Thiocapsa rosea: one gene and its partner. The protein of the gene in region 1 binds, or shares a complex with, the protein of each later gene. Links are inferred from orthologs where the notes say so. Each region holds a gene or a part of one and is shown on either strand. Other genes may lie near its edges.

Evidence for each region.
Region 2: the proteins of smc (region 1) and BDD21_RS22060 are in contact, whole or in part, in a crystal structure (PDB 3ZGX), measured with the Bacillus subtilis proteins. The link is inferred for Thiocapsa rosea from one-to-one orthologs.

The regions. Positions count from the first base shown.
Region 1 is NZ_RBXL01000001.1:2,832,705-2,848,031, forward strand. The notes cover bases 396-4,517. They hold smc (chromosome segregation protein SMC), read left to right. Parts: upstream 396-783; coding sequence 784-4,317; downstream 4,318-4,517. Other genes in these bases: BDD21_RS12565 (CNP1-like family protein), read right to left, coding at 396-579; BDD21_RS12575 (cell division protein ZipA), read left to right, coding at 4,464-4,517. In the rest of the region: more of BDD21_RS12565, read right to left, coding at 1-395; more of BDD21_RS12575, read left to right, coding at 4,518-5,234; NAD-dependent DNA ligase LigA, read left to right, coding at 5,210-7,480; BDD21_RS12585 (segregation and condensation protein A), read left to right, coding at 7,664-7,936; BDD21_RS12590 (carbonic anhydrase), read left to right, coding at 7,941-8,771; BDD21_RS12595 (cytochrome c family protein), read right to left, coding at 8,959-10,269; BDD21_RS12600 (multiheme c-type cytochrome), read left to right, coding at 10,806-12,227; BDD21_RS12605 (cytochrome c3 family protein), read left to right, coding at 12,227-12,856; BDD21_RS12610 (hypothetical protein), read right to left, coding at 13,110-13,331; BDD21_RS12615 (peptidylprolyl isomerase), read right to left, coding at 13,592-14,473; BDD21_RS12620 (YciI family protein), read right to left, coding at 14,593-14,895; BDD21_RS12625 (inner membrane-spanning protein YciB), read right to left, coding at 14,897-15,327. UniProt on the Bacillus subtilis protein: Required for chromosome condensation and partitioning.
Region 2 is NZ_RBXL01000001.1:4,958,026-4,972,126, reverse strand. Bases 11,206-14,101 are described here. They hold BDD21_RS22060 (segregation and condensation protein A), read left to right. Parts: upstream 11,206-12,165; coding sequence 12,166-13,038; downstream 13,039-14,101. Other genes in these bases: rluB (23S rRNA pseudouridine(2605) synthase RluB), read left to right, coding at 13,707-14,101; scpB (SMC-Scp complex subunit ScpB), read left to right, coding at 13,031-13,630; BDD21_RS22065 (tryptophan--tRNA ligase), read left to right, coding at 11,206-12,057. Also shown: BDD21_RS22130 (chromate transporter), read right to left, coding at 1-511; BDD21_RS22125 (hypothetical protein), read right to left, coding at 489-1,364; BDD21_RS22120 (carbonic anhydrase), read right to left, coding at 1,436-2,203; hcp (hydroxylamine reductase), read left to right, coding at 2,524-3,816; BDD21_RS22110 (TusE/DsrC/DsvC family sulfur relay protein), read right to left, coding at 4,094-4,396; BDD21_RS22105 (DUF3050 domain-containing protein), read right to left, coding at 4,504-5,283; BDD21_RS22100 (sulfite exporter TauE/SafE family protein), read left to right, coding at 5,511-6,188; BDD21_RS22095 (sigma 54-interacting transcriptional regulator), read left to right, coding at 6,268-7,161; BDD21_RS22085 (hypothetical protein), read right to left, coding at 7,431-8,177; BDD21_RS22080 (PHP domain-containing protein), read left to right, coding at 8,381-9,256; BDD21_RS22075 (L-threonylcarbamoyladenylate synthase), read left to right, coding at 9,266-9,889; BDD21_RS22070 (site-2 protease family protein), read left to right, coding at 10,150-10,821; more of BDD21_RS22065, read left to right, coding at 10,840-11,205. UniProt on the Bacillus subtilis protein: Participates in chromosomal partition during cell division. May act via the formation of a condensin-like complex containing Smc and ScpB that pull DNA away from mid-cell into both cell halves.

The DNA of each region.
Region 1 (15,327 bases):
GATGCGGCCCTTGAGCGAGCGGACCATGTCGATCTTCGGGCGCGGCGCGAAGGCCTGCGGGATGCAGAAGTGAAACCGCCACAGGTCGTGGCGCCAGCGCTCCCCGCCGTGGGCGGGGATCGGCAGCCATTCGTCCGAGGCAATCGGAACGAACCCGTTGCCGGCACCGTAGGCATAGATCTTGTAGGCGCCCCGCGGCGTGCAGCGGATGCCCTCCACCGAGAGGTTGCGGTTCCCGTTGCTGCCCTCCGCGACGAGCGTAAAGCGCACGACATCGTCGGAGCCGATCTGCAGGTTGCGGGTGTCGATGAAATACCGCAAGCCTGCATCGGGTCCATCCGGGACCAGCTCGACCAGATCCGCGTCCTGCGGCCAAGGCGGGAGCGCGGTGTTCGATTCCTGCCAAGGTGTGCCCGGTCGAACGCTCGAAGGCACGGGCGGCTCGGCGTTGTTCACGAAGGCGTTCTCCGCGGCCGATACGGGCATTGCGAGCAGAAGAAGATGCAGCAAAAGAAGGGTGTCCCAGAAAAAACGATGCCGGGGCGGGAGGACCGATGGAAGCTGGCGGGGAGGTGTCATGATGTCGATCACCGGGGATTAAACCGCGCCCAGCGCGGTATGCGATGCTTTGGGATGGAATCGGCCCCGGCAGACGTGACGGCCGCTGGAGCCTGCGCGATTTGAGAGATGGCGATCCTCAAGTCTACCAGCCCGCAAGGCATCTGCCATGCGACACGATCGGCCCGCTTGTGCCGCCGATTCTCCTTCCGGTATGGTTCTTGGATGCGTCTTGAAAAGATCCGACTGGCCGGCTTCAAATCCTTCGTGGATCCCACGACGGTGCTCTTTCCCGGCAATCTGGTCGGTGTCGTCGGTCCCAATGGCTGCGGCAAATCCAACGTCATCGATGCGGTGCGTTGGGTCATGGGCGAGAGCTCCGCGAAGATGCTGCGCGGCGAGTCGATGGCCGACGTCATCTTCAACGGCAGCACCGGTCGCAAGCCGGTGGGGACGGCCAGCATCGAGCTGGTGTTCGACAATGCCGACGGCGGGGTGGGCGGCGCCTATGCCGCCTTCAATCAGATCTCGGTCAAGCGTCAGGTCTCGCGCGACGGTCAGTCGGCCTATTTCCTGAACGGGACGCGCTGCCGTCGGCGCGATATCCAAGACCTCTTTCTCGGCACGGGTCTCGGTCCGCGCTCCTACGCCATCATCGAGCAGGGCATGATCTCGCGCATCATCGAGGCGCGGCCCGAGGATCTGCGGATCTTTCTGGAGGAGGCCGCGGGGATCTCCAAGTACAAGGAGCGCCGCCGCGAGACCGAGAGCCGCATGCGCCAAACCCGCGAGAACCTGGATCGGCTCGACGATCTGCGCGACGAGGTCAACAAACAGATCCAGCACCTGGAGCGCCAAGCCGCCTCCGCCGAGCGCTACACCCAGCTCAAGGCCGAGGAGCGGCGTCTGGACCTGGAGCTCAAGGCGTTGCGCTGGCAGGCACTCGACGAGGAGATCCGCGCCCGCGAGCAGCGCCTGGCCGAGACCGAGACCCGGACCGAGGCGGGGCTCGCGCAGCAGCGCCGGATCGAGGCCGATATCGAGGCGCGGCGTGCCGACTATCAGAGCGCCTCGGAGACCTTCAACGGGGTACAGGGCCGTTTTTACGCCGTGGGCTCGGAGATTGCGCGGGCCGAGCAGGCGATCCAGTTCGCCAACGAGGCGCGCGGGCGGCGCGAAGGCGAGCTGGTGCGGCTCGATCAGGAGATCGGCGAGGCCGAGGACCACTTGGAACGCGACCGGGGTCGTCTTGCCGAGATCGATCGCAACCTCGCCCGCGACGATCCCGAGCTGACGGGCGCGGATCAGGCATTGGCTGCAGCTGTGCTGAGCGTGGCGGGCGCCGAGGATCGGCTCAAGCAGTGGGAGCGTCTCTGGGACGACTTCAGTCGGGAGGCCGCCGGGCCGTCTGAGCAGGCCCAGGCGGAGCGTGCCCGGATCAACGCACTGGAGCAACGCAGCGACCGCGATCGGGACCGACTGCGGCGCTTGGACGAGGATCTCGCACGTCTGCAGGGGCTGGAGCTCGAGGATCGGTTTCTGCAGCTCGTCGAGCGCGAGAGCCGATTGGAGGCCGCACTCGCGGATATGGAAGCGCGTCACGAGACCTACGGCGCGGACTTGTCCGAGCGTGACGGGGCGATCGCGACGCTCGCCTCGCAGATCGATCGGGTCCGCACCCTGTTGCAGCAAGCCCGGGGTCGGCTGGCCTCGCTCGCTGCCCTGCAGGACGAGGCCCTCGCCGACACGGATGCCGACGACGGCCGTGCCGACTGGCTGGCCGACGCGGGACTCGCCGATGCCGCGCGTCTGATCGATCGGATCGAGGTCGATCCGGATTGGCAGCGAGCGGTCGAGGTCTTGCTCGGGGACGCGGTTCGCGCGGTCGGCATCCCGAATCTCGATGGTGCGCTCGCGGGCGGCGATCCGCCTCCGGGTCTGGTGCTCTTGGAGACGCGCGGCAATGCCGAGAGTCAAGTCGAGGGGACACCCGACCTGGACAGCGCAACCGCGGCTCGGGCGATCCTCGCGCATGTTCGCGCACCTTGGGCGCTCGACGGCCTGCTCGGTCGGGTCCGTACCGTCGATCGGCTCGCCGACGCCGTGGCGATGCGCGACACCCTGGGCTCGGCCGAGCAATGGGTCACGCCCGAGGGTGCGCGGGTCGGACGCGACTGGTTGAGCACGCCGCCGGTGCGGGCGCAGGGGGGTGTCATCGCGCGTGCGGAGGCGATCAAGGTGCTCGGCGCGGAGATCGCCGATCACCAGGGCCGAGAGGTTGGGCTCTGCGCTGAGCAGGAACGTTTGCGCACGGCCCGAACACTGGCTCAAGAGGAGCGGGCCGACGCCGGACGACAATTGACGGCCCTGGGTCGCGAGCTCGCGCAGCTCAAGGCCGAACTCGCGAGTCTTCGCGCCAAGCGCGAGCACCGACAGGATCGGCTCCAGGCGCTGGGCGCCGAGCGCGACGAGCTGCAGGAGCAGATGGCCGAGGCACTGGAGGAGATGGAAGAGGCCCGCGAGCGTCTGCACGAGCATCTGTCCTTGGTCGAGACCCTGGCGGAACGACGCGAAACGATGCAGGCCGAGCGCGAGGTGCTGCGCACCGCGCTCGCTGCGGCTCGTGACGAGGAGCGAGGTTGCCGGGAGCGGAGCCAAGGCTTGCGCGTCAGCGTCGAGTCGAACCGCGCCGCGCGGGCGGCCACACAACAGAGCCTCGCGCGCATTCAGGAGCGCCGATCGATGCTGCACGAGCGCCGCGCCGAGCTGTTGGATGCGCTCGAGGAGAGTGTCGAGCCCTTGGCCGAGCAACGGGCGCGGCTCGACGAGCAGCTGGTGCTGCGGGTGGAGGTCGAGCAGGCGTTGGCCGCGGCACGCAATCGGCTCGAAGTCCTGGACGGCGAGGTGCGCGCGCTGGATCAGGCGCGTCAGCGTTTGGAGCAGGAGGGTCGGCTCGGTCGCGGCGAGCTCGATCGGCAGCGTTTGGAGCACCAGGAGCGCCTGGTCCGTCGTCAGACCTTTGCCGAGCAGATCGCCGAGACCGGGCAGACGCCGCTCGACGTCTTGGCCGAGACCGATCCCGCGGCGAACGAATCACAGTGGCAAGAGGCGCTCGCCAAGACCGGGGCACGTCTGCAGCGGCTCGGTCCGGTCAATCTGGCCGCCGTGGACGAATTCAGACAACAGGCCGAGCGCAAGGTCTATCTGGACGCCCAGCACGAGGACATCAGCCGCTCGCTCGAGACCCTGGAGCAGGCGATCCGCAAGATCGATCGCGAGACCCGCAACCGTTTCCGCGAGACCTACGATCAGGTCAATCAGGGGTTTCAGCTCCTGTTCCCGCGCCTCTTCGGCGGCGGTCACGCGAGCCTGGATCTCACCGACGAGGACCTGCTGGAAACCGGCGTCACCGTGATGGCGCGACCGCCCGGCAAGCGCAATTCGAGCATCCATCTGCTTTCGGGCGGGGAGAAGGCGCTCACCGCGGTGGCCCTGGTCTTTGCCATCTTCGAGCTCAACCCGGCACCCTTCTGCATGCTCGACGAGGTCGACGCGCCGCTCGACGACGCCAACGTCGGGCGTTTCTGCGAGCTGGTGCGCTCCATGTCCGACCGCGTCCAGTTCGTCTTCATCAGCCACAACAAGGTTACGATGGAGATCGCCGATCATCTGCTCGGCGTGACCATGCATGAGCCCGGCGTGTCGCGGCTCGTTTCGGTGGATGTCGACGAGGCGGTTCGGCTTGCGGCCGTTTCCTGAGCGCGCCAACGGGTGTTGCCCCGGGTACGGATGCGGGCTCGGGTCGCCGACGCCGCGTGTCAAACCCGTTCGAGCGGGGATACAGGTGGCCCGCGCGTTGATATACTCCCCCTAGTCCTGAACGTCAGACCGACAGCAACGCTTGAATGGACGCCAATACTATCCGTCTCATCCTGATCGTCGTGGGAGCCCTGCTCGTCCTCGCCCTCTTTCTGTGGGAGCGCAGCCGTCGTGGCGGTGACGAGGACGATGACGACGACTACGAAGAGGCCGACGCACCCTATGGTCTTTCGACCGGCAAGCGCGAGCCGCGGCTCGGGCGCGGCGCCGACGACGAGCGCGGGAGCGAGCCCGATCAGGCTCGGCCCGGCCGATCCCCCGCCGCGCGTTCGCGCCGCCTCGATCCGGAGTCGGAGGCCGAATCCGACCCGGACGACGCCTTGTATTCGGACGACGAGCCGGATACGGACATGCCGGCGGACATGGAGCCGCTGTTGATTCAGCTCAGCGTCAGCGCGCGCCGTGAGCCCTTCGCCGGTCCGGAGTTGATGGATGCCGCCGATATCTGCGGTCTGCGTCCCGGCCGGATGGACATCTTCCACTGTCTGGACGAGTTCGACCACGACACGCGGATCTATTTCAGCATGGCCAACATGGTCAAGCCGGGGACCTTCCCCTTCGAGGGCATGGAAGAATTCTCGACTCCGGGTCTCATGCTCTTCGCCCAGCTCGACGGACGCCCTGAGGACATCACCATCCTCGAAGAGATGATTGCCACGGCCCGCAAGCTCGCCAGCGAACTCGACGGCGAGGTGCTCGACGAGACACGCCGTCCGCTCACGGTGAGGAAGGAAGAGGACCTGCGCCAAGCCGTGCTCGACAACGAGCGCCGATGGGCACGCACGGCGGAGCGTTGATCGGTGCGGATGCCGCCGCCGAGCGCGCCGCATGGCTGCGCGCGGAGATCGCCCGCCACAATGTCCGCTATTACGTTCTCGACGATCCGGAGATCCCGGACGCCGAATACGATCGTCTCTTCGCCGAGCTTCAAGCCCTCGAGGCTGCCAATCCGGATCTGATAACGCCGGATTCGCCGACCCAGCGGGTCGGCGCCGCGCCGCTCTCCGCTTTTGCTGCGGTCCGTCACCGTCTGCCCATGATCTCGCTCGCCAACGCCATGAGCGACGGCGAGCTGGCGGATTTCGATCGTCGGAATGCCGCCGCTTTGCCGGGTACCGATCCGATCCTCTACACCGCCGAGCCCAAACTCGACGGCCTTGCCATGAGCATCCGCTACGAGGCGGGTCTGTTGGTTCAGGCTGCGACCCGCGGCGACGGCTCCACCGGCGAGGATGTCACCGCGAACGTGCGTACCGTCAAGAGCGTGCCCCTGCGCCTCGTCGGCGAGGCTTGGCCTGACGTGCTCGAGGTGCGCGGCGAGGTCTATATGACCCGCGAGGGGTTCGAGCGGCTCAACCGGGACGCCGCGCAACGGGGCGAACGCGTCTTTGCCAATCCACGTAATGCGGCCGCGGGGAGCCTACGCCAGCTCGATCCCCGTATCACCGCCACGCGCCCCTTGCGCTTTTGCTGCTACGGATGGGGCGAGCTCTCGATCGACCCCGAGGAGAGCCAGATCGCGATGCTTCAACGGCTCGCCGGTTGGGGCATCCCCATTTCCAAAGAGCTGCGGCAGGTCGCGGGAGCGGACGGATGTCGCGCCTATTTCGAGGACTTGGGACGGCGCCGCGATGCGCTGCCCTACGAGATCGACGGCGTGGTTTTCAAGGTCGACCGGATCGCCGATCAGATCGGCCTGGGCGCGACCAGCCATCATCCGCGTTGGGCCATTGCACGCAAGTTTCCTGCGCAGGAGGAGCTGACGCTCGTCGAGGCGGTCGAGTTCCAGGTTGGACGTACCGGCGCCGTGACGCCTGTCGCGCGGCTGCGGCCTGTGCAGGTCGGCGGTGTTACCGTCGCCAACGCGACCTTGCACAACATGGACGAGGTCGTCCGTAAGGATGTCCGTGCCGGCGATACCGTCGTCATCCGACGCGCGGGCGACGTGATTCCGGAGGTCGTGAGCGTCCTGGTCGATCGCCGGCCGCCGGGTGCTGTGCCGGTCGAGATGCCTGCCCAGTGTCCCGTGTGCGGGTCCGATGTGCTGCGCCCGCCGGGCGAGGTGGTGGCACGCTGTACCGGCGGTCTCTATTGCCCCGCGCAGCGCAAGCAAGCGATCCGGCATTTCGCCTCGCGTCGCGCCATGGATATCGAGGGTCTCGGCGAGAGGCTGATCGAGCAGCTCGTCGATCTGGGGTTGGTTCGCGAGCCTGCCGATCTGTATCGGCTGACCGCGGAGCAGCTCGTCGGCCTCGAACGCATGGGCGAGAAGTCCGCGGCCAACCTGATCGACGCCCTGGAGCGCAGCAAGTCCACGACCTTCGCGCGCTTTATCTTCGCACTCGGCATTCCGGATGTCGGCGAGACGACCGCGCAGGCGTTGGCCGCCCGGTTCAGCGGGATGGCCGAGCTGGTGCGGACGCGAGAAGCGGATTTCGTCCGCGATCGGGGCGTGAAGGGTGTCGGTCGGGACACCGCGAACGCGCTGCATCGCTTCCTGATCGAGCATCCGCAGATCGAGGCGCAAGGCGACCTTGCACACTGGCTGGCGGGACTGAAGCTCCCCGGTCTGACCCCCGCGCGTGCGCAGGCGTTGGCGGGGCGCTTCGAGGATCTCGCTGCACTTCGCGCGGCCGAACTCGAAGAGCTCTACCTCAACAGCGCGCGGCTCGTCGAAGGAGTCGGCCCCGTGGTGGCGGCGGAGATTGCGGGCTTCTTCGCGCAAGGGCACAATCGGGAGGCGATCGAGCGGTTGCTCGAGTCCGGGATCCACTGGCCCGACGCGCCAGCTCCTGCGCAGACCTCGGAAGCGCTGCCCCTCGAGGGCAAGACGATCGTGATCACCGGCACACTCAGCCGGCCGCGCGAGGAGATCGCCGCCCGGTTGCAGGACGCCGGTGCGAAGGTGACAAACAGCGTCTCGAAGAAGACGGATTATCTGATTGCGGGCGAGGCGGCGGGCTCCAAGCTCGAGAAGGCACAATCACTCGGTGTTGCGATTCTCGACGAGGCCATGCTGAGCGCGTTGCTCGATCGCCCTTGATCCAAACGACTTGCGAGCGACGTCCGAACGATGTCTGCGCGCTTCCGGATTCTTCCGGCATCGCCCCAATGTTGCTGATACCGCGCTGAGCGCGGTTTAAGAGCGGTCGTCAGAACCGCATCGACAGCGATCGCCTGCTTCCCGCGATCGAACCGCGTCTCTCCAGACTCTACGGGTTCCCCAATGCATGATTTAAGCAAAGAGCAACAGATCCTGATCGCGATGCGCAAGACATTGTCGGCGATCATCCGAGACGTCACCCCGCCGCCAGGGATGCGTCATCCGCTGTCGGAGCCGACCATCGAGGACGTGCGTCAGTGCCTCGGGCTGATCGCCGCCCGCGAGAAGGAGCTTGCGGACGCGCAAGGCCGCGGCGGCGAGCGCCCCTACTATGTCGACGAGCCCCCGGATTCTCGGGTCGTGCCGATTGCCGGCATCAAAAAGCGCAAGGAGTGATGCCATGACACGCGTCCGCCCGGAGAACCCTGGACGCCCGGAGCGCCCGGATGCTGCCCGACGGCGGCGTCTTGTGCAGTTGACTCTGTGCCTGGTCGCGGCCGGTTTTTGCCGAGATGGCGTCGCACGCGAAGCGGCGACGACCGGGACACCCGATTGGTCCTACTCGGGGGTCGCGGGTCCGGACCAGTGGGGCGATCTCGGGGGTGAGTACGAGACCTGCGCGCGGGGCGAGCTGCAATCGCCGATCGATATCGTCGAAACCCAGCGCGTGAGCTACACGCCGTTGCTCTTCCGCTATCGATCGCAGCTCCTCGAGGCCGAGAATACCGGCCGCGGAGTCCGCCTGATCTCCCCGCCCGGCAGTGCGCTCGTGATCCGCGGACAGGCCTACGACCTCGCCGAGTTCAGCTTCCACGTCCCCGGTCTGCATGGTTTCCAGGGTGTTGCGGCGGAGGCCGAGATCCATATGCTGCATCGCGACGGGAAGGGCGGTTATGCCGTCGTCGCCGTGCCGCTGCGGGCCGGCGAGCGCGAGAATCGGATCCTCGATCGGATCCTGGAGTATCTGCCGACCCAGCCCGGAGAGCGGGTGCGGCAACGTCAGGTGGGGATCAACCCTCTCTTCCTGCTGCCGGTGGATCGCAGCTATTACAGATATACGGGCTCGTTGGTTACGCCGCCCTGCACCGAGCCGGTGCTTTGGTTCGTCTTTCGCGAACCGCTCGAGGTGAGCGCCGATCAGATTCAGCGCATTGCGCGGGCCACGGGGATGAACGCGCGTCCCATCCAGCCCTTGAACGGCCGTCCGGTCTTCTCGCTTTTCCGCTATTAAACCGCGTCCAGAGCGACATGGGTTGTTTTCATGTTGCGTTTGGCTTCGGAGATCTTCTCGATCTCGGTGAGACGCGGTTTAAAATTTAAAATTTTTCAATTCTTTAAACCGCGCCAGCTCCGACAGTCGTCGGAGCTGGCGCGGCCACGCCATGCCAACACATGACGCATACCGCACCGGGCGCGGTTTAGGGTGCGGAGATGTTCTGCTCCACGGCAGCCATCAGCACCGGATCGGTCAGCTCGCTCGGCAGCTGCGTGAACTTCTCCACCAGCGACGGCCACAAGAGGTTGTAGTACAGCTCGCCGCGCACCAAGACGACCCCTTCCGCAGGGATGTCGTAGAGGATTTCGCGGGTCTCATGGGGCTTGAGCCGGGTGTCATCGCCGAGCTGAGTTGCGGTGGGTGGCGGTGCGGGCATCCCCTGAGCGTCCGCAAGGCCGTAAAAGAAGTAGCCTTTGGGATCGTCCTTGGAGGGATGACTCTCCGAGTTTTGCCAGACCACTTCGCCTTGATCGTCATAGGCGGTGAGCTTCAGATACATGTTGCGGAAGGGCGCTCCGGTCGGTACCGAATGGGGTTGCGAGTTCTGCATGAGGACGGTCGTCTTCAGCACATCGCCGTCGATCTCGGTGCGCACGTCGAACACGACGGCCCGCTTGAGCATGCCGTGGTCGTGTCCGCCGCCCATGGAGTGATCCACCAGGCCGTTGGAGACCGGCATGTGACAGGATTGGCAGGCAACCTTGCTGCCGCTGGCGATGAACTCGTTGCCGGTCGCGCACAAGGGGACGTCCTGCGGATTGTTGCGCTGATCGTGGCAGCCCATGCAGGCATCCGAGGTCTTCATCAGGAAGGGGCTGGCCTCCATGGTCAGTGCGGGGATCTCGATCCCGTCCATCTCCACCGGCTCGCCCAAATGCGGGTTCGGCTTCTGCGAGCCCGCCGCGTCGTCGACCGCACCGCCGAACAGGTCGTCACCGGCCGCTGCCAGCTGCTGGACGCCGCGCGGGAAGGCAGCGGGACCTTGAAGCTTGTCCGACAGCTCGTAGGCTTTCAGACCTAGGCGCATCTTGCCGTCCTCGCCCTGGATGCCCTTGTAGCTCTGAAGGGTATGACAGGCGACGCAATTGACCCCTTCGCTGTAGGCGACATGGGCATCGAGCTTGGTGGTCTGGTCGCGGGCCGCGTTCGGTGCGTGACATTGCAGACAGATCGGGAAGGTGCCGGACTTCTTGTGCACCTGTCCTTCGGCCCTCGGATCTCCGACCTCCATCTCGTAGAAGGTGCCGTGGATCGGATCCTTCAACGCAGTGCTGTTGGCGTGCATGGAGCCTTTCCACTGCCGGTAGATCTCCTCGTGACAGGTCTGGCAAACCTCCGACGAGATCAGGTGGATCGGCTCGGAGGTGTCTTCGGCCGCCGCCGGAGCGGCGAGACCTCCGAGACCGAGTGCAAGGCCGAATGCGATCGAGAGTCCCGCGAGTATAGGTTGCATGGGGTGTCGCTCCTTATCTTCTTGTGATGTGGACGGTGTGACACGGACGCCTGTCCGACCGTCGTGAATTGTTCACTATTGATGCCGTCGGGAAAAGTGCCTGCAGTCAATGAAATTCGGTTCCTGTCTCGCTCCGGTCCAAACCCATAGCATTTAATTAAATTCTAATGCGTTAAACCGCGGCAGAGCGACATGCGTCATTTTCATGTTGCGTTTGGCTTCAGAGATATATTCCATCTCGGTGAGGCGCGGTTTAAATTGAATGGGTTCAGGCCGGGGCCTTCTGGATCTTTCGGTCGGGCCACACCCTGTCTATTCGAAATAGCCGCATAATGAAAAGAAAAAAAAGAGCCTTTTTGTTCGTTGCTTTAGCCCTTTTTTCTCCGTCGGTCATCCGATGGGTCAACAACAGAATATCGATAGGTTCTGAATTAGATTGCTCGGTCCGGCCGCCCTATAATCGGACGCGTCGTTCTTTCCGGCAGTCTTCAGAGGTTGTTCAGATGTGCGCTATTCCAGTCTCGATACCGATACGATTGCTTCTTCTTTGTGCTCTAACCCTGTCGATCGCGGTGCCCGCAGCGGCCGACAAGGTCAAACTCGACCCGAGCAACTGGGGCCACGAAGCCGGCAGCGCCTGCGTCAGTTGCCACACCAAGGCATCGAGCGGGCTGGCGCAGCAGTGGCAGGACAGCGCCCATGCCGCCGCGGGTGTCAACTGCATGGATTGCCATCGGGCCGAGCGTTCCGATGTGGACGCCATCGAGCATGAGGGCCAGGTCATCGCGACCATCGTTTCGCCGAAGGACTGCGGGCGCTGTCACACGAAAGAGTTCGAAGAGCAGCAAGGCTCGGTCCACGCCGAGGCGTACTCCATCATCGAGGATCGCATTCCGGCACTGGCGCAAAACGTCGGCGGCGCGGCCATGCAGGCCGCATCCTGCGATCAGTGTCACGGCTCGCGGGTGAAGGTGCGCGGTGACGGCACCTTGGATCCCGCGACCTGGCCCAACTCGGGTATCGGGCGGATCAATCCGGACGGATCCAAGGGGTCATGCTCATCCTGCCACGGCCGGCATCGCTTCTCGAAGGCCCAGGCGCGCGAGCCCGAGGCGTGCGTGCGCTGTCACTCCGGCCCGGACTCGCCGGACAAGGAGGTCTTCGAGGCGTCCAAACACGGGATGGTCTATGCCGCGCATCGCGACGAGATGAATCTTGATGCAGCCGAGTGGAATGCCGGGCGCGACTATACGGCCGCGCCGACCTGCGTGACCTGTCATATGGGTGCCGCCGGTAAGCTGCCCTCGACCCATGATGTGGGTCTGCGCAACGTCTGGAGCCTCAATACGCCGGTCTCCAAGCGCCAGTTCCTGGTCATCTTCGAAGACGGGCACAAGATGGAGCTGCCCGCGGACGAGCCTGCGCCGCGGCGCGGCACCGAGCTGACGCGTGCCGACGGCACGGTCGGGACCGTCAAGGCGGTGGCGACACCCGAGCGGCGCCGTCAAGCCATGTCCCTGGTCTGTGTCGAATGTCACGGCAAGGGCTTCACCGAGAGCTTCATGCGTCAGTTCGACGCGGTTGTCGAGCTTTACAACACGAAATTCGGCGAACCGGCACGGGCGATCATGGCCGGCCTCTACGAGCGCGGTCTCCTCACTCCGACCGCGTTCGACGAGCCGATCGAGTTCACTTACTGGGAGCTGTGGCACGACGAAGGCGCACGCGCCCGACACGGCGCCTCCATGATGAGTCCGAACCACGCCTGGTGGGAGGGCATGTATCTGGTCGGCCGCAATTTCTATGCACGCTTCCTCCCGGAGGCGCGGGCGGTGGCAGGCGAGCACGCAGACGAGCTGGTGGACGCCGTGCTGCGCGCAAACGGGCAGCACGAGTGGCTGGATCAGCCCGATCAGGCGAGCGCCATCCTCGGCTTCGCACCCCGGGAGGCCGAGTAATGGGCAAGCTGCGCGCACCTGTGTTCATCACCCGCCATGTGCTGATCGCGCTCGTGGTCGGCGGTGTCGGCGGGGTGCTCTTCATGACCTTCCTGCTTGAGTTCGATCACTACACCAGCACCAACGCCTTCTGCACGACCTGCCATTCGATGACCTATGCCGAAGAGAGCTATCGGCAAACCGTCCATTACGACTCGGCATCCGGGGTGCGCGCATCCTGCGGTGACTGCCACGTCTCAGAAGGCGTCTTCGCGGCGACCTGGGACCATGCGGTGGGATCGAAGGACCTCTTCAAGCAGCTCTTCGGACCGGACTACGACGACCCGGTGATCAATGCCCTACACCTGCCCGAGGCCGCCTTCGCCGCGCGCAGATGGTTTCAAGCCCGCGACTCGGCGACCTGCAAGCGCTGTCATACGCAGGATGCGATCCAGGGCAAGCGTGCGGATACGGCGGCGATCCATCGCGAGGAGACGGACGGCAAGTCCTGTATCGACTGCCACTACAACCTGGTGCATCGCAAGGTGCCCGACGAGAGCACCTTCAAACGCGACGCATGGAACCGGATGGTCGAAGAGGAGTTCGGGCTGGAGCCGGGAACGGCCGAGCAGCTGATGAGTGCGCACTGAGTCCGCGAGAAGTCTCGAGCAAACACTCGCAGAATTTGTCGTAATCGTTGTCGTTGTCGCAATCGTAATCGGATTCCGGACGAACACGACAACGACAACGACTGGAGCCTTCAACCACGTTTCCTGGTTGCCCCTCTGCCGGTAGATCCTTTTCCGGAAATCACCTTAAACCGCGTCCCCGCGAAGGGCCGTGGATGCACCAAACGTCGAGCTCACTCGAAAATGAGCATTTCGCTCAGGACGCGGTTTAGGTTCAGTGCTCGCAGTTGTCGAAATAGTGTCGTGACCAGGGTGAGACCGCGAGCGCGAAGGCGAAGCCCAACGTCACGGCACCGCCGAGAACCGCGAGCAGGGCGAGATGGGCGGTCGGCACGGGTAGAGCGGCGCTCTGCGCGAGTCCGAGCAGCAGGATGCCGGACAGGAGCAGTCCGGCGGACAAGACAACGGTCGAGCGCAACGTGGTGCAGGAGATCATAGGATCTCTCCGTCATTCATTACATAAGCAAATTCTAATACAAAAGCGCAGGAACGCAATGCCGTGGGTGACAGCGAACCGTGATTCCGGTCGCATCCGCGTCATTTTCCGTGTCGTTGCAGTGAAATAGTCGAGTATGCGCCGACGTTCGAGCCGGCGGAGGGATAACCGTGATGGCTGTAGGGGCGAATGCGCTCGCCCCTACAGGTCGTGCTGCCACGCGCAGTCGGGATGCTTGTGGCCGAAAAGCGCCTGAGGCGTTACTCGGCGGCCCCTTCAGCCGCGCTCTCGTCGGTCGGCTTGAGCTTCACGACTTCTTCGTTGAGTTCCACCATGGCGCCGTCACGCATCTCGGCCAGCTTTGCCGAGAGTTGTTGGCGCTTGAGCAGGGCCGTGAGCTGCTGCTTGGCATCCTCGAAGCTCGGGGGCTCGGCCTTGCGGGAGTCCTGCAGCTCGATCACGTGCCATCCGAACTGGGTCTGCACGGGTGTTTTTGTGTAGGTACCGACCTCCATCGCAGCGACCGCCTCGGAGAAGGGCGCCACCATCTGATTGGCGTCGAACCACTCGAGCTCGCCGCCGTTCTTGCCGGTCGGGCCAAGCGAGTGCTCGCGTGCGAGATCGCCGAAATCGGCACCGCCTTCGAGTTCCTCGATCATCTTCTTCGCCTCTTCCTCGTCCTTGACGAGGATGTGGCGCGCCTTGTACTCGGTCTGGCTGGCGCTGGCCTTGATCTCGTCGTAGGCCTTCTTCAGCTCGTCTTCGGTCGGCTCGATCTCCTCGGCCATCGAGGCCAGAGCCGCGTTGGAGAGGATCTTCATGCGTTGCAGCTCGATGGCGACACCGACGTCCGGGTCTTTCTCGAGATTGCGCCGCGCGGCCTCCTGCGAGGCAACCACAAGACTCATGAAGTCGTTGAAGGCTTGCTCTTGGAGTTCGGGCGAATTCTGGCCTTGACTTTGCTGCAGGCGCTCCAGGAAGAAGAGACGGAACAGTTCGAGCCCGTAGGGTGTGCCGTTGACCGTTGCAATCAGGACGTCGTCGCCCTGCGGTTGGACCTCGGCGTCCTTGGCGTCCTGCGCCACGGCGACACCTGCGGCCAACAGGGCACACAGGAGGAGGGGAATGCGAGTCGTCTTCATGATGATGATTTCCGTATGTTGGGATTCATTGGCATCCAAGGATGCCGGCAATTGCAATGGGGAGAGACGGCGGATGAGGGGAATCGTCCGCCCCGGCGAGCGGCGTCCGGGTTCGGGCTTCAGGTCGGAAACACCCGCTTGAAGGGCTTGACCCGAACCTCTCGGTAGACGCCGGCAGCCTTGTACGGATCCGCGGCCGCCCATTGCTCGGCCGCGGCCAGATCGGGGAATTCGGCGACGATGAGGGATCCGGAGAAACCGGCCTCACCCGGATCCGGGCTGTCGATCGCCGGATGTGGTCCGGCGATGACCAGGCGACCCTCGTCCTGCAGGGCTTGCAGGCGCGCCAGATGGTCCGGCCGCGCGCTCAGGCGTGCCGCGAGACTCTTGTCGTGATCCACGGCGATGATGGCGTACAGCACGTCAGTCGGTCTCCAGTGTCCGGGGTTCGTCCGTCATGTGGCGGGACAGGTAGAAGGCCTGCGCAATGACGAACACGAGCGTCATCCCCATCATACCGAAGAGCTTGAAGTTCACCCAGATGTCCTCGCGCGCATGGGTATCGTTGCAGAGCGAGAGCAGCTCGCCGCTGAAGCGCTCGGTGCAGGCCGAAAGGTCGATATCCTGCAGACCCGAGGCGAGGATCAGGGCTTGTTGGGCACCGAAGAACCCGCTGCCGATATAGACGACGAAGAGATTCACGAGGCCGGTGACGATGAAGAAACCGATCCACATCATGTTCAGGCGTGTCCAAACCGCGGAGGGGAGCTCGACGGCCTTTCCCATCATCCGCTCGATGAGTGTTCGCTTTCCGATGAACTGGCTGCCGAGAAAGGCTGCGCCGAACAGCCAAT
Region 2 (14,101 bases), 2.1 Mb from region 1 along the record:
CGAGCGAGACATGAAAGACGCCGACCATGAGAAAGGTCGGGATGATGAACATCAGGTCTTTGGGCCTGAGAAAACTGCGCCCGCCGATCTTGAGCGTCACCTGCAGCAGCAGTCCGACGGCCGCGGCCGCGACGCCGGCCAAGGCCGCCGCGACATCCGGGTTGTTGTGGAACCGGACATAGAGAAGCCCGAGGACGATCAAGATCGCCACACCCGGCAGGATCAGTCCGAGTGCTGCCGCAGCGGCCCCCCGCGGTCCCCGCAGCTTGCGCCCGACGATGACCGCGACATTGGTGGAGTTCAGACCGGGCAGTGTCTGGCCGATCTCGAGCGCACCGAGAAACTCGTCGTCCGAGAGCCATTTCTCGCGATCGACGACCACGTCGCGCAGGTAGGCGACCAGCCCCCCGCCGAAGCTGGAGATCCCGATCAGGGCGAAGGCGGTGAAGATCTTGCCGATCGAAGGTGGCGCGGCGACCGCGCTCGGTTCATTCGCGATTGGTCGAGGCATTGTTCCCGAGTCCGTAGACGATGCCGGTTTTTGTAGTCCCAAGGGTCACCCATTCGTAGGCGTCCATTTGGAGTGTTTTATAGAACTCGATGGCCCGATCGATGCTCTCCCGTTTTAGATCCTCACGACGATCGAATTTGTATTGGAAGGCGAACTCCCCGCAGAGGGGGCGCTCATGTTGGCGATTGCGCCAGACCGCGATGGTCGTCTTCGCATTGATGCCGTGCCCGAACTGAAGCTCCCCGACATTCACCTGCACCTCCTCGACCGCGAGGTCCTTGACCAAAGAGATTCGCTCGTCGGATTTTGCCCCTGCTTGAAGCAACGCGGGGAAGGCGCGTGTGAGATCCTCGACGGCCATGTCGATCTGTTCGCGCGGCGTCGCTAGAACACAGTTATGCGAATAGATCGACCGAAAGCCGCCGAGTCCCTCGCGCAAGGGCAGCAGCTCTTGCTTAAACTTGATTCGGATATGTGCACCCGGCGTGGCCGGCCGGACGTCGACGGCAGCGGCAGTCTCGAAATCCGGGTGCCTGAACTTGACCGTGAGCTCGGGTAGACCGTCCGGCCAACCGTTTTTGTAGAAGCTCCGCAGCCGGACGATGAAATGGTTGTTGTAGAGATCGCACCCCGGCGTATCGAAGAAAAGCACCTCGCGCACATGATTGTCGAATGCGCCATCGGCCTCCTTGACTTTTACGCCGCACTTCTTGGCCGAATGACGCACGATCGACCAAAAGTCCTTGAAGGCTTTTGCAGTGATGAAATGATGGGCCTGCAGGATGATCTTGCACTCGTAATAGTGCACGTCCGAGTAGGGGGTATTGAGCACTTCAACGGCGTTGTCGTTCATCGTGATACCCGGCTGATTAAGGGGTGCGGTCCGTCTCGGTCTCCGAGACGCCTGGTCAGAGGACTGGCGACTTACTCGAACACCACCCGCGCGTTCAGCGGCTGGATCGGTCGATTGTTCGGGTGTCCCATCGCCCGTGCGAATTTCACGAGCTGTCCGTGCGAGGCGCTCACCGGATGCTTCATCACCAGCCAGGTCACGCCCTCGGTGCACGGAGGCGTCGTCAGCGAGCCTTCGAAACGGTAGTAGGCGCGATCGGCGGGCAGCAGCGCTTCGGCCGATGCCTTCGTTCCAAGATGCGCGGTGCGGCCCTGCAGCCGCGGCATCGCCGCCCACGGGGTGGACAGGGCGAGGTTCTCCGGACCTTCCTCGAACATCACCGCGATGACCGCGAGATGGCCCTCGGTGTCGGCATGCACCAGATGTGCCTCCATCGGGAATGTCTTGCCGTCGACATGGTTCTCGCTGGGCGTGTGGAAGTGGAACTGCTTGAGGCTGTAATCGCGGCCGTCCAGCGTGATGGTGCTGCCGGCGTCGTAGTCGACCTGAATGGTGTGACCGTTATGCACCTCGTCATGGCCGCCCGGCCTGTAGTGGAAGCCGATACGCGGCAGATCGGCGTCGATCCGGCTTGCGATGTCGATCGGTGTTTGAGCTTGGCCGGACCTGCAGGCGATAAAATGCGGGTCGATTTCGCCCCAGTGTTCCGGACCCCGGGCGCCGGAGTAGTCCCAGTGTGTTCCTTCGTCTGCTTCGGCCAACCCGGCTCCGATGAGCCCGGTGCCGATCGGCACGGTGCCGAGAATCAAGGTTAAGGTCGCGATCGCCCTGCGCTTCATCGTCTGTCTCGTCATGCAAAGGGTAAATCGGGCTCCGGCCAGGTTGCTGATGGCCGGCTTGGATGGCGTCGGGTTCATTCGGCTCGACGATGCTGCAAAGCATAACGGTCTTTCCGCTCGAAAAGCGATGCTCGGCTGAGGCTTGGAGCGGGGAACAGCCGGACTTGCGGCCTCTGGACTCCGCTCGCCTTGATCTAAGTCAAGGATACAGCGGTGCGCCCTCGCCAGACTGAGCGCCCCTCATCGACCCCAACGATCAACAGAACCGATCCGCGGGAGCGACAAGGGCACCTTGATCCCGATTCGATTCAGAGGCACCCATGCACTGCAACCAATGCGAACAGACCTACCGTAAGACCGGCTGCGTCACCTCCCCCGGGATGTGCGGCAAGGACGCCGATGTCCAGTCCCTTCAAGAGATGTTGCTCTACGGTCTGAAAGGGATGGCCGCTTATGCGCATCACGCGCGGCGTTTGGGCAAGTCCGACGAGACGGTGTCGGCCTTCATCGAGGAGGCGCTCTTTGCGACCATGACCAACGTCAACTTCGACGTGAAGAGTCTGCTTGAATACTGTCTGGAATGCGGACGGATGAATCTGCGCGTGATGCAGATGCTCGACGAAGGTCATGTCGAGGCCTTCGGCAAGCCAGCACCCTTCAAGGTGAAGGAGGGGACGCAAGCGGGCCGGGGCATCCTGGTGACCGGTCATGATCTGGCTGACCTGCGGGATCTGCTCGTGCAGCTCGAAGGGACCGACATCAAGGTCTATACGCACGGCGAGATGCTGCCCGCGCACATGTATCCCTTCTTTCAGAACCATCCGAACCTGGCCGGGCATTACGGCGGTGCTTGGCAAAACCAGAAGCGCGAGTTTGCGGCCTTCCCGGGTCCGGTGGTGGCGACGACCAACTGCGTCCTGATCCCGCCTCAGAGCTACAAGGGTCGGCTCTTCACGACCCGCGGGACAGCGGTTCCCGATGGTCAGCGGGTGCTCGACGGGGATTATTCCGAGGTGATCGGCGAGGCCATGCGTTGCGAGCCCTGCGAGGAGCTGCTGACGGGCGAGTCGACCGTCGGTTTTCATCGCACGGTACTCTTGGATCACGCACAAACGATCGTCGATGCGGTGAAGGCGGGGCAGATCAGCCGCTTCTTCGTGATCGGCGGATGCGACGGGGCGGATCCGGGCCGCAACTATTTCAGCGACTATGCGCAGGGCACGCCGGATGATTCGTTCATTCTGACCTTGGGTTGCGGCAAGTACCGAATCCGCGATCACGAGTACGGCGAGCACCTGGGCTTCCCGCGCCTCATGGACATGGGGCAGTGCAACGACGCCTACGGCGCCATCGCGGTCGCATCCGCCTTGGCCGAGGCATTCGAGTGCAGCGTCAACGAGCTGCCTCTGACCCTGGTTATCAGTTGGTTCGAGCAGAAGGCGGTTGCTGTTCTGTTGACCTTGCTGAGCCTCGGGGTCAAGGGGATTACCCTGGGCCCGAACGCACCGGCCTTCGTCTCGCCGAACGTCTTTGCGATCCTGCAGGAGCGATTCGATCTGCGTTTGAGCGGAAATGATGCCGAAGGGGATCTGCGGCTTGCCATGACGGCTTAAACCGCGCCCGGTGCGATATGCGTCGTTTGTTGGATGAGCTTGACCGCGCCGGCTCCGATGACCGTCGGAGTCGGGGCGGTTTAAGGTATTGAAAAATATTAAATTTTAAACCGCGTCGCACCGAGATCGAGGATATCTCCAACGCCAAACGCAAAGTGAAAATGACGCATATTGCTCTGGACGCGGTTTAGGTGATTTCCGGGAAAAGGTCTAACGGAAGCGCCGCAACCAGGAAAAGTGGTCGAACGCTCTTCTCCTTGTCGTTGAAATATGCGCTTTAAACGCACCCGGTCGGCTTCGGCAACCCACCCCACTTGCAGATCAGCTTCATCGGCCCTTTCCTGAAGATGTCGTAGAGGTCTTTGGTCGAGACCTTTTGCTTCTTGGCGAAGATGCGGATCGGCGGGACGACGCCGTCGGACTCGTACATGGCTCGTGCCTCGCGGATGAAGTTCATGACCTGATCGGTCATCTCGAAGTCGTCCGCCTTGGCTAGCTCGACGGCGACCTCTTCGCTCCAGTCGTCGCGGTTGAGGAGAAAACCTTCATTGTCCAAGGGAACGCTCAGTGCTTCGGTCATGGGTACAACTCCGAGAGGCTGTGTGGTCAGGATTGAGAACTCCAATAGAGTGTGGTGGCGACACCGATCGATACAAGACGTTCGTTACCCGTCTGTCCATCCGCTCATCATCCCCCGCGGCCGCTCTGGATCGCCTCCAGCACGCCGTCCCAGAACCTGATACGGGCGCAGATTGCCTCTTCAGCGGCGGTCTCGGCCTCGTCGAGCCGTTGCGGGTCGTCGCCGCACAGCTGCTCGAGGAGTTTCATCGACAGGGGACCGTGGAAGTCTTCGTCGAGGTGGATATGCCGGTTCAGGTAGTGATGGAAGACGGGTGCCTGCGTCTCGGTAATCCGCATCTGCTCGAGGAACTGCCGAAACATGCCGGGGATCAGTTTCTCGCGTCCGAGGGCCAGGGCGGCCGCGACCAGATGCGGCTTGTCCTCGCGGATAAAGCAGAAGGTGGTCTCGGAGAAATAGCGCGACGGCAGCGGGACCATCGATGCGTAGAGTGCCTTGTCGACACCCTGCTCGGCGACCAGATCGAGGAAACGTCTCGGCATCTCGCCGTCGGCGCCGACCTCGGTCATGGCGCGACAGTACAGCTCGAAATGGCTTGCGTACTCCACGCCGCCGCCCGGAAGCGGCAGGCTGTCGGATTCTTCTTCGAGGACCAGTTGGTTGATGAAATAGCGCACACCGGCATCACCATGCGGCATCCAAGGTACCGCGACGGGAGCGACCCGGGCCTGGAGGTACTTGATCAAGGACATGAAGTCCCAGACCGAGAAGATATGGTGACTCATGAAGACCTGGAGGTCTTCGATGCGCTCGATGGCGCCGTAGATCGGATGTGCGTTGAGCTGTTCCTGCAGGGGCCGGATGTGGTCCAGGTTCAGTGATGCCATGAGTCCCGTCCTCGTTATTTCAGTATTTCAGTCGACACTGAATCGACAATATAAGGCGTTCGGGCGCTAAATCTCCAGTACGAGACGATGGGTGCCTGATCGATGTCATCGCGGGCGCTGAATCTTCCGATTAGCCTGGTCTCGGGCCGGGGAGCGATCCCGGCGAGAGGTGTCGCGATGGAGTCGGGCAGGATGACGGGCGATCGGGTCGGACGGTTTTCCGCGGGATGACGGGCTCCGCTTACGCGCTCGCGTTCGTTGTCGGGCTGCTCAGTGCCCTGCACTGTATCGGCATGTGCGGGGGGATCAGCGGTGCCTTGAGCTACTCGCTGCCGCCCGAGACGCGCAACGATCGCAAACGGCTCGGTCTGTTCGTGCTGGCCTTCAACGTGGGCCGCATCGCCAGCTATGCCGTGGCCGGGGCCGTTTCGGGTGCATTCGGGGCGATGCTGCTCGGCTCGGGTGGCTCACCTTGGCTCTTCGAAGGCGTGCGTTGGCTGGCCGCCGGCATCATGATCGGCATCGGACTCTATATCGGGGGTTGGTTTCCCCGGTTCGCGACAATCGAGCGCCTGGGCATACCCCTGTGGCGCCGGCTCGAGCCGCTCGGGCGACGCCTGTTGCCGGTGACCACGCTGCCGCGCTCGGTCTTGTTCGGCATGGTCTGGGGGTGGTTGCCTTGCGGGCTGGTCTACAGCATGCTTCTGAGCACGCCCGCGCAAGGCGGCGTTCTGGCCGGGGCGCTCTACATGGCCCTGTTCGGTGCGGGGACCTTGCCGATATTGGTCCTGGGGGGGCTCTTTGCCGGACAGCTCTTTCGGCTCGGGCAGGACCGACGCTTTCAGGCCATGGCCGGTCTCGGCGTGATCCTGCTTGGGCTCTTGACCTTCATCGTCAACGGATAGCGCCGGACATGCCAGAGAGGGCGTCGCGAGCGCAGTCGAACCTACACGAGCACAATGCAAACGATTTCGGATGGGTGTCATGACGACTCTGATTGGCCGGTCTCCCGCCTTTAATCGACTCCGCAATGCCCTGTCGATGGTTGCCGCGACGGACGTGGGTGTCTTGCTGCTGGGTGAACCCGGCACCGGAAAAGAGACCCTGGCGCGCGAGATCCATGCGTGCAGCGCCCGTCGGGATGGCCGGTTCGGCGTGCTCGCCTGCACCGGGGCACCGCCCGACGCGCTCGACCGCTGCGTGTCGACGCTCGTGCAGGAGGGTCCCGCAACCCTCTATCTTGACGAGGTCGGTGAGCTGAATGCGGCGGATCAGGCGCGACTCCTTCACCAGATCCTCGTGCAGGATTCCGCCAGCGACGGCACGTGCTCCGGCTCCGGTCTGAGGATCATCGCGGCATCGGCCTTGGACCTCGATCGGCAGGTCCAGCAAGGGGCGTTTCGGCGCGATCTGTATCTGCGACTCTGTGTCGTTCCGCTGGAGGTGCCGCCCTTGCGTGAACGCGCACTCGATATCCCGGCGCTGACGGAGCATTTCATCGCGACGGCGACGGCGCGACACGGGCTCGATCCGCCGTGGCTGACGCCCGGTGCGCAGCGCCTGCTGCGCCGTTACACCTGGCCGGGCAATCTGCGCGAGCTTGCCAATCTGTGCGAGCGTCTCGTGATTCTCCTGCCCGGTACGGCGGTGGGACCCGAGAACCTACCGGGGGAGCTGGTACGGGGGGCGCCTCTGTCGGAGAACGACATCGCCTTCTCGCTCCCGCCGCACGGGATCGATCTCAACGACCTGGAGGCGGAGCTGATCCGCCAAGCCCTCTCGCTGGCCGGCGGAAACAAGAGTCGGGCCGCGCGTCTGCTCGGGTTGACTCGGGATACGTTGTTGTATCGCCTTCAAAAACACCTCATCACCAGCTAAACCGCGCCCCGGAGTTGTCCGGCGATGTTGCCATGTGGCGATAGGTCGGAGGGGTTCCCGACAGTCGGCACTGGACGCGGTTTAGGAAATAGGAAATAGGAAATAGGAAATAGGAAATAGGAAATAGGAAATAGGAAATAGGAAATAGGAAATAGGAAAGTAGGAAATAGATATTTTCTGAACCGCGTCTCCACCGGCGGCGCTGGAATGCGTTACGCCGGGAGTTTGCTCGAAAGGATGCATGGACCGCCGACGCGGTTCAGTCGGGTTCAGTGTAGGCGCTGACCACTGCACCATGTGTCGAAGTAACGCTGCATCACCTCGCGGACCTGCGCGGGGTAGTGCAGCGACTCCATTTCTCCCATGCCCTCGCGGAAAAAGTGGGGGGCATGATCGGGCAGTTGCTCGCCGATCGCGTCGAACGCCTCGATCATTAGGGCAGGCTGGTGGCTGCGCGTGGCGACGATTCCGCGATTGATCAGGAGCAACAGCCAAGGATCGGTCGGGTCGGTCGGGTCCATCCCTTGGATGCGGTCCGCGCCGATGCCCTCCGCGATCTCGCGCATCAGGCCGTAGAGCTCGGCGAGCTCTTCGGGTCGTTCCAAGCGATTTGCGAGCGTTGACAGGGCATTGACGACGTCTTCCGGGTGCTGCAGCTCGCCGCCGCGTCGCAACATCCAACAGGCGAAAGGAACCGCGAGAACCTCGACGGATTGCGCCTGCGATTCGAGATTCAGGCGACGCGCGAGATCGCCGAGTTGACGCAGGAGGCCGAGGCCATGCTCGAGCAGGGCGTCGGGTACCACGCCGGTGGCTGAGCGCAGCACCTGTACCGACTCTCCTCGCGCCTCGGCCTCACCGGTCCGCACGGTGTCGAGCAGTTGCGCGAGTCCGCTCAACAACACCTGTGGTGTGGGTTCGACGGCTTGCTCCGAGTCGTCGAAGGCGCGCTGGATCTCGTCGCCGAGTCGGGTGAGTTCGTCCGCGATATCGATGAGGTCGACCTTCGGGAGCATGGGCTGATCATCCTGGCAACAATAAAGAAACTGAGGTCGGATCGACCGATCCGGCCTGCATCCCGGAGCGCTGCGGCATCGGCCGTTGCAAGGAGACTCCGACCCCCATACCTGGAAATATAGCAAGCGTGACCATCCCCGTCTCGCATCCGGCCTCTCGCCGGCCCGAGGCACGCATCCGAGGGATCAGTTAGACTAGAACAATGACCAAAAGCCCCGATCTTCACAGCCATTCAACAGCCTCCGACGGCACCTTGACCCCCGATGCCTTGATGCAGCGCGCGTTCGCGTCAGGTGTGCGGGTCATTGCTCTCACCGATCACGATACCACCGAGGGTCTGGCCGAGGCACGAGCAACGGCCGACGTGCTCGGTCTGCGGCTCATCCCCGGGGTGGAGATCTCGGTGACCTGGGGCGGTCGCACCGTTCATATCGTGGGTCTCAATGTCGATCCCGAGAATCTCGCGCTTCAGACCGGACTGAGCCGTCTGCTCGCCTATCGTGGCTGGCGTGCCGAGGAGATCGGGCGCCGTCTGGCCAAAAAGGGTATCGAGGGCGCTTACGAGGGCGCGAAGGCCTTCTCGAACGGTCGTCTTATCGGACGCACCCATTTCGCCCGCTTCCTGGTCGCGAAGAGCCATGCGCTTGACCTGCGGGATGTCTTCAACCGCTATCTGGTCAACGGCAAGCCCGGCCATGTGAGCGGCGAATGGGCGACACTCGAGGAGGCAACCGGTTGGATCACGGGCGCGGGCGGTCAAGCCGTCATCGCACATCCGGCGCGCTACAAGCTCACGCGCACCCGTCTGCTGAAGCTGCTCGGCGAGTTCCGCGAGTGCGGCGGAGTGGGCCTGGAGGTGGTTTCCGGGAGCCACAGCCGGGACGAGGTCTTCAACTTTGGTTGCCTTGCACGCGACCAGCGCATGCTCGCTTCCGCTGGTTCCGACTACCACGGACCTGAAAATCCTTGGATCGATCTGGGGCGTTTGCCCGCCCTGCCGCCCGCCTGTACGCCGATCTGGCACGACTGGCCCGAGCTTGACGAGGAACCGAGTCCCCGTCGAGCCGCTGTCGGTTGATCTCGAGCCATGGCGCAGTTTTTTCAGATCCATCCAGCGAATCCGCAGACGCGTCTGATTCGCCGCACGGTCGAGATCCTGTTGGAGGGCGGCGTCATCCTTTATCCAACGGACTCCTCCTACGCGCTCGGCTGTCAGATCGGCGAGAAGTCTGCGATGGAGCGGATCCGCCGGATTCGCAAGCTCGACGACAAGCACAACTTCACCCTGGTCTGTCGCGATCTGTCCGAGATCACGACTTATGCGAAGATCGACAACCAGGCGTTTCGGTTGCTCAAGAGCCTGACGCCCGGCCCTTACACCTTTATCCACGAAGCGACCAAGCAGGTCCCGCGGCGGCTGCTTCATCCCAAGCGCAAGGCGATCGGCATCCGGGTGCCGGACAACGAGATCTGTCGTGCACTGCTCGGCGAGCTTGACCAACCGATTCTCAGCACCACGCTGATCTTGCCGGGCGACGATCGACCCCTGACCGATCCCGAGGAGATGCGGGAACTGCTCGACAAGCAGGTCGATCTCATCATCGACGGCGGGTTTTGCGGTTTGGAGCCCACCACCGTCGTGGACATGACGGCGGAACCGCCGAGCCTCATGCGGCGCGGCAAGGGCGATGCGAGCATGTTCGAGGAATGACCCCAGTTAAACCGCGTCTAGAGCGAAATGCGTCATTTTCACGTTGTGTTCAGCGTCGGGGGGTTCCTCGATCTTGGCGAGACGCGGTTCAAAATTTAAATTTTTCAATCCTTTTCACCGCGCCAGCTCCGACAGTCGTCGGAGCTGGCGCGGCCAAGCCATTCCAACGAATGACGCATACCGCACCGGGCGCGGTCTAGCGGTGCGCGGGGCGTGCAATGCGGCGAAGAACCGGCGCGCGCTCGGTATATAATGCCGCGATGGAAGCCCTAAACCCTTACCAACTGCTCGCCGTCCTCGTCATCCCGGTGCTGTTCGCGATTACGGTCCACGAGGCCGCGCACGGCTGGGTGGCGAGTCGGCTCGGTGATCGGACCGCGCTAATGCTCGGTCGCGTGACCTTCAACCCGATCAAGCATATCGACCCGATCGGAACCATCGTTGTCCCGCTCGCCACCTTCTTCCTGGTCGGGTTTCTCTTCGGCTGGGCGAAACCCGTCCCGGTCAACTGGCGCAACCTGCACCATCCGCGCCGCGACATGGCCTTGGTGGCGGTCGCAGGTCCGGGTGCAAACCTGCTGATGGCGCTCTTTTGGGGGGGCATGATCAAGCTGGGTGTGCTGCTGTTGCCTGCCAACCAATGGATCGCCCTTCCTCTGATCTACATGGGCGCCGCCGGGATCCTGATCAACGTCTTCCTGATGGTCCTGAATCTGATCCCTCTGCTGCCGCTCGACGGCGGGCGCGTGCTCAACGCCGTGCTGCCGCCGAAGGTGGCCCTGCAGTTCTCGCGACTGGAACCCTTCGGGTTGATCATCCTGCTGGCGTTGCTGATCACCGGGCTCCTGGGTGCCGTCCTGCTTCCGATCGTGATCGGCACCGTGGGCCTGCTCCCCGGCTCGGCGATCGTAAGAGAGCTCTTCTTCGTCTGATTACGAGGCTGCCAAACCTTGACTTCCGTCTCCGCACATCACTCGCGCGTCCTCTCCGGGATGCGTCCTACGGGCCGTCTCCACCTGGGCCACTATCACGGCGTCCTGAAGAACTGGCTGGAGCTTCAGCACGAATACGAGTGTTTCTTCTTCGTCGCCGATTGGCATGCCCTGACGACGCACTACGAGGATCCCTCGATCATCCCGACGAGCACCCGCGAGATGGTGATCGACTGGTTGGCCGCCGGGATCAATCCGGGCTCGGCGACGCTCTTCATCCAGTCGCGGGTCCCTGAGCATGCCGAGCTGCATCTGCTGCTCTCCATGATCACGCCCTTGGGTTGGCTCGAGCGCGTGCCGAGCTACAAGGACCAGCAAGAAAAGCTCAAGGAGCGCGATCTCGCGACCTACGGCTTTCTTGGCTATCCGCTGCTCCAGAGTGCGGACATCCTCATGTACAAGGCCGGGCAGGTCCCGGTCGGCGAGGATCAGGTTGCGCATGTCGAGCTGACGCGCGAGGTCGCGCGGCGTTTCAACCACATCTACGGTCGCGAGTCCGGCTTCGAGGAGAAGGCGGAAGAGGCCAAGCGCAAGATGGGCAAGAAGAACGCCAAGCTTTTCGATGGGCTGAGACGACGTTATCAGGAGCAGGGCGATCAAGAGGCGTTGAGCGTCGCCCATGCGCTGCTGGAAGGGCAGGCCAACATCACCCTGGCCGACCGCGAGCGTCTGCTCGGCTATCTGGAAGGCGGCGGGCGCGTCATCCTGCCCGAGCCGATGCCGCTGCTGACCAAGGCGTCCAAGATGCCGGGTCTAGACGGGCAGAAGATGTCCAAGTCCTACGGCAACACCATAGCCCTGCGCGACGAACCCGCCGTTGTCGAGAAGGCCCTGCGGACCATGCCGACCGACCCGGCGCGGGTGCGCCGGACCGATCCGGGCGATCCGGAGAAGTGTCCGGTCTGGCAGTTCCATCTGGTCTATTCGAACGATCAGGTCCGCGACTGGGTGCAGCAGGGCTGCCGCTCGGCCGGCATCGGTTGTCTCGAATGCAAGCAGCCGGTGATCGACGGGGTGCTCGCCGAGCTGATGCCGATGCAGCAACGCGCGCAGGAGTATGCCTCCCAGCCCGATCTCATTCGCAACGTCATCAACGACGGCTGCGAGCGTGCACGCGATGTCGCCCACGAGACACTTGAAGAGGTTCGGCACGCCATGTCCCTGGTCATGACCTAAACCGCGCCCGGTGTTTCGGTGCTGTCTTGGAGGTGCTGCGGGCCTCGAAGCACAGATCGGCGTCGGTGGGGCGCGGTTTAGAATCTTTACTTTTTTTGGGACTTGAGTATGGCGGACGAGGGGACCGACCGTCAGCCGCCGCCGGGGCAACAGGTGGAGATGCCGCTCGAGGTGGCGCCCTTCGCCATGGTGCGGGGCCTGCCGTTCCTGACCTTGCCCGTGGACCTCTACATCCCGCCGGATGCGCTCGAGATCTTTCTGGATGCCTTCGAGGGACCGTTGGATTTGTTGCTCTATCTGATCAAGCGACAGAATCTCGACATCCTGGATATCCCGATTGCAGCCATAACCGCCCAGTACATCGAATACGTCGACCTCATGACCGAGCTGCGCCTGGAGTTGGCGGCGGAGTATCTGGTCATGGCCGCGATGCTGGCCGAGATCAAATCCCGGATGCTCCTGCCGCGTGTGCAGGCCGCGGAGGATGAGGGCGAGGATCCGCGTGCCGAGCTGGTGCGTCGGCTCCAGGAGTACGAGCGGTTCAAGCAGGCGGCGCAGGATCTGGACGCATTGCCCAGGCTCGAGCGGGATGTCTTTGCCGTCCGCGTCGAGGTGCCGCCGGGCCATGTTCAGCGCGTCCCGCCGGATGTGGATTTCCGCGAGCTGCTTCTCGCCATGCGCGAGGTCATGGCACGCGCCGATCTCTTCACACGCCACCGCGTCGAGCGCGAATCCTTGTCGTTGCGCGAGCGCATGTCGTGGGTGCTCGAGCGCCTGAGTGATGGCGGATTCCTCGCCTTCACGGATCTGTTCGATGTCACCGAGGGGCGTGCAGGCGTCGTCGTGAGTTTTCTCGCACTCTTGGAGCTGATCAAGGCGGCGACTCTGGAGTTGGTCCAGGCCGAGCCGTTCGCGCCCATCCATGTGCGTCTGCGCGAGACCGCAGCAGGTGTCGTCCTCGACGAGGCGGAACTTGCTTAAACAGATCGTCGAGGCCGCGCTGGTCGCCGCGGGTGGGCCACTGACCCTGGATCAGCTTCTTGCGCTCTTCCTGGACGACGAGCGTCCGTCGCGTGCGGAGCTGCTTGCGGTGATCGCTGCGCTTCAGGAAGACTATGCCGGGCGCGGTCTAGAGATCGTCGAGGTCGCCGGCGGTTGGCGTACTCAGGTGCGCGCGACCATCGCCCCCTGGGTCGCACGTCTCTGGGACGAGCGCCCGCCGCGCTACTCGCGCGCCCTGCTCGAAACACTCTCGCTGATCGCCTATCGTCAGCCGATCACGCGCGGCGAGATCGAAGACATCCGCGGGGTTGCCGTGAGCACCCAGATCGTCAAGACCCTGACCGAGCGCGAGTGGATCCGCGTGGTCGGTCATCGCGACGTCCCCGGGCGGCCCGCACTCTTCGCCACCACGCGCAAGTTCCTGGATTATTTCGGTCTGCGCTCTCTCAACGAGCTGCCGACACTCGCCGAGATCCGCTCCCCGGATTTCCTGATCGACGAGGAGTTGAGGCTCGAGGAGCCGACCCGCGATGCCGTGGATGAAAAGCCCCGAGACGACGCTGGTGTATGATCGCCGCGAGGCACCCACACCCAGTCGTAGGATGGGTAGAGCACAGCGAAACCCATCCTCCAACCCGAGAACCTTCATGAAAACCGACCGACGCTTGCCCCCATCGCCCCCGCCGCCTCCCGCCGAGGAGCCCGTGCGCCTGCAAAAAGCCCTCGCCGATGCGGGCCTGGGCTCGCGGCGCACCATCGAGGGCTGGATCAGCGAGGGGCGGATCCGGGTCAACGGCGATCTCGCCAAGCTCGGGGATCGAGTCACCAGCCGCGATCGGATCCGCGTGGACGGGCAAGACGTCAAGCTCAGGGGGCGGCGAGAGAAGCTTCCCCAAGTCATCGCCTACCACAAGCCCGAAGGCGAGCTGGTCACGCGGCGTGATCCCGAGGAGCGCCCGACGGTGTTTCGTCGTCTGCCCAAACCCAAAGAGGGCCGCTGGATCGCGGTCGGCCGGCTCGACATCAACACCTCCGGTCTGAT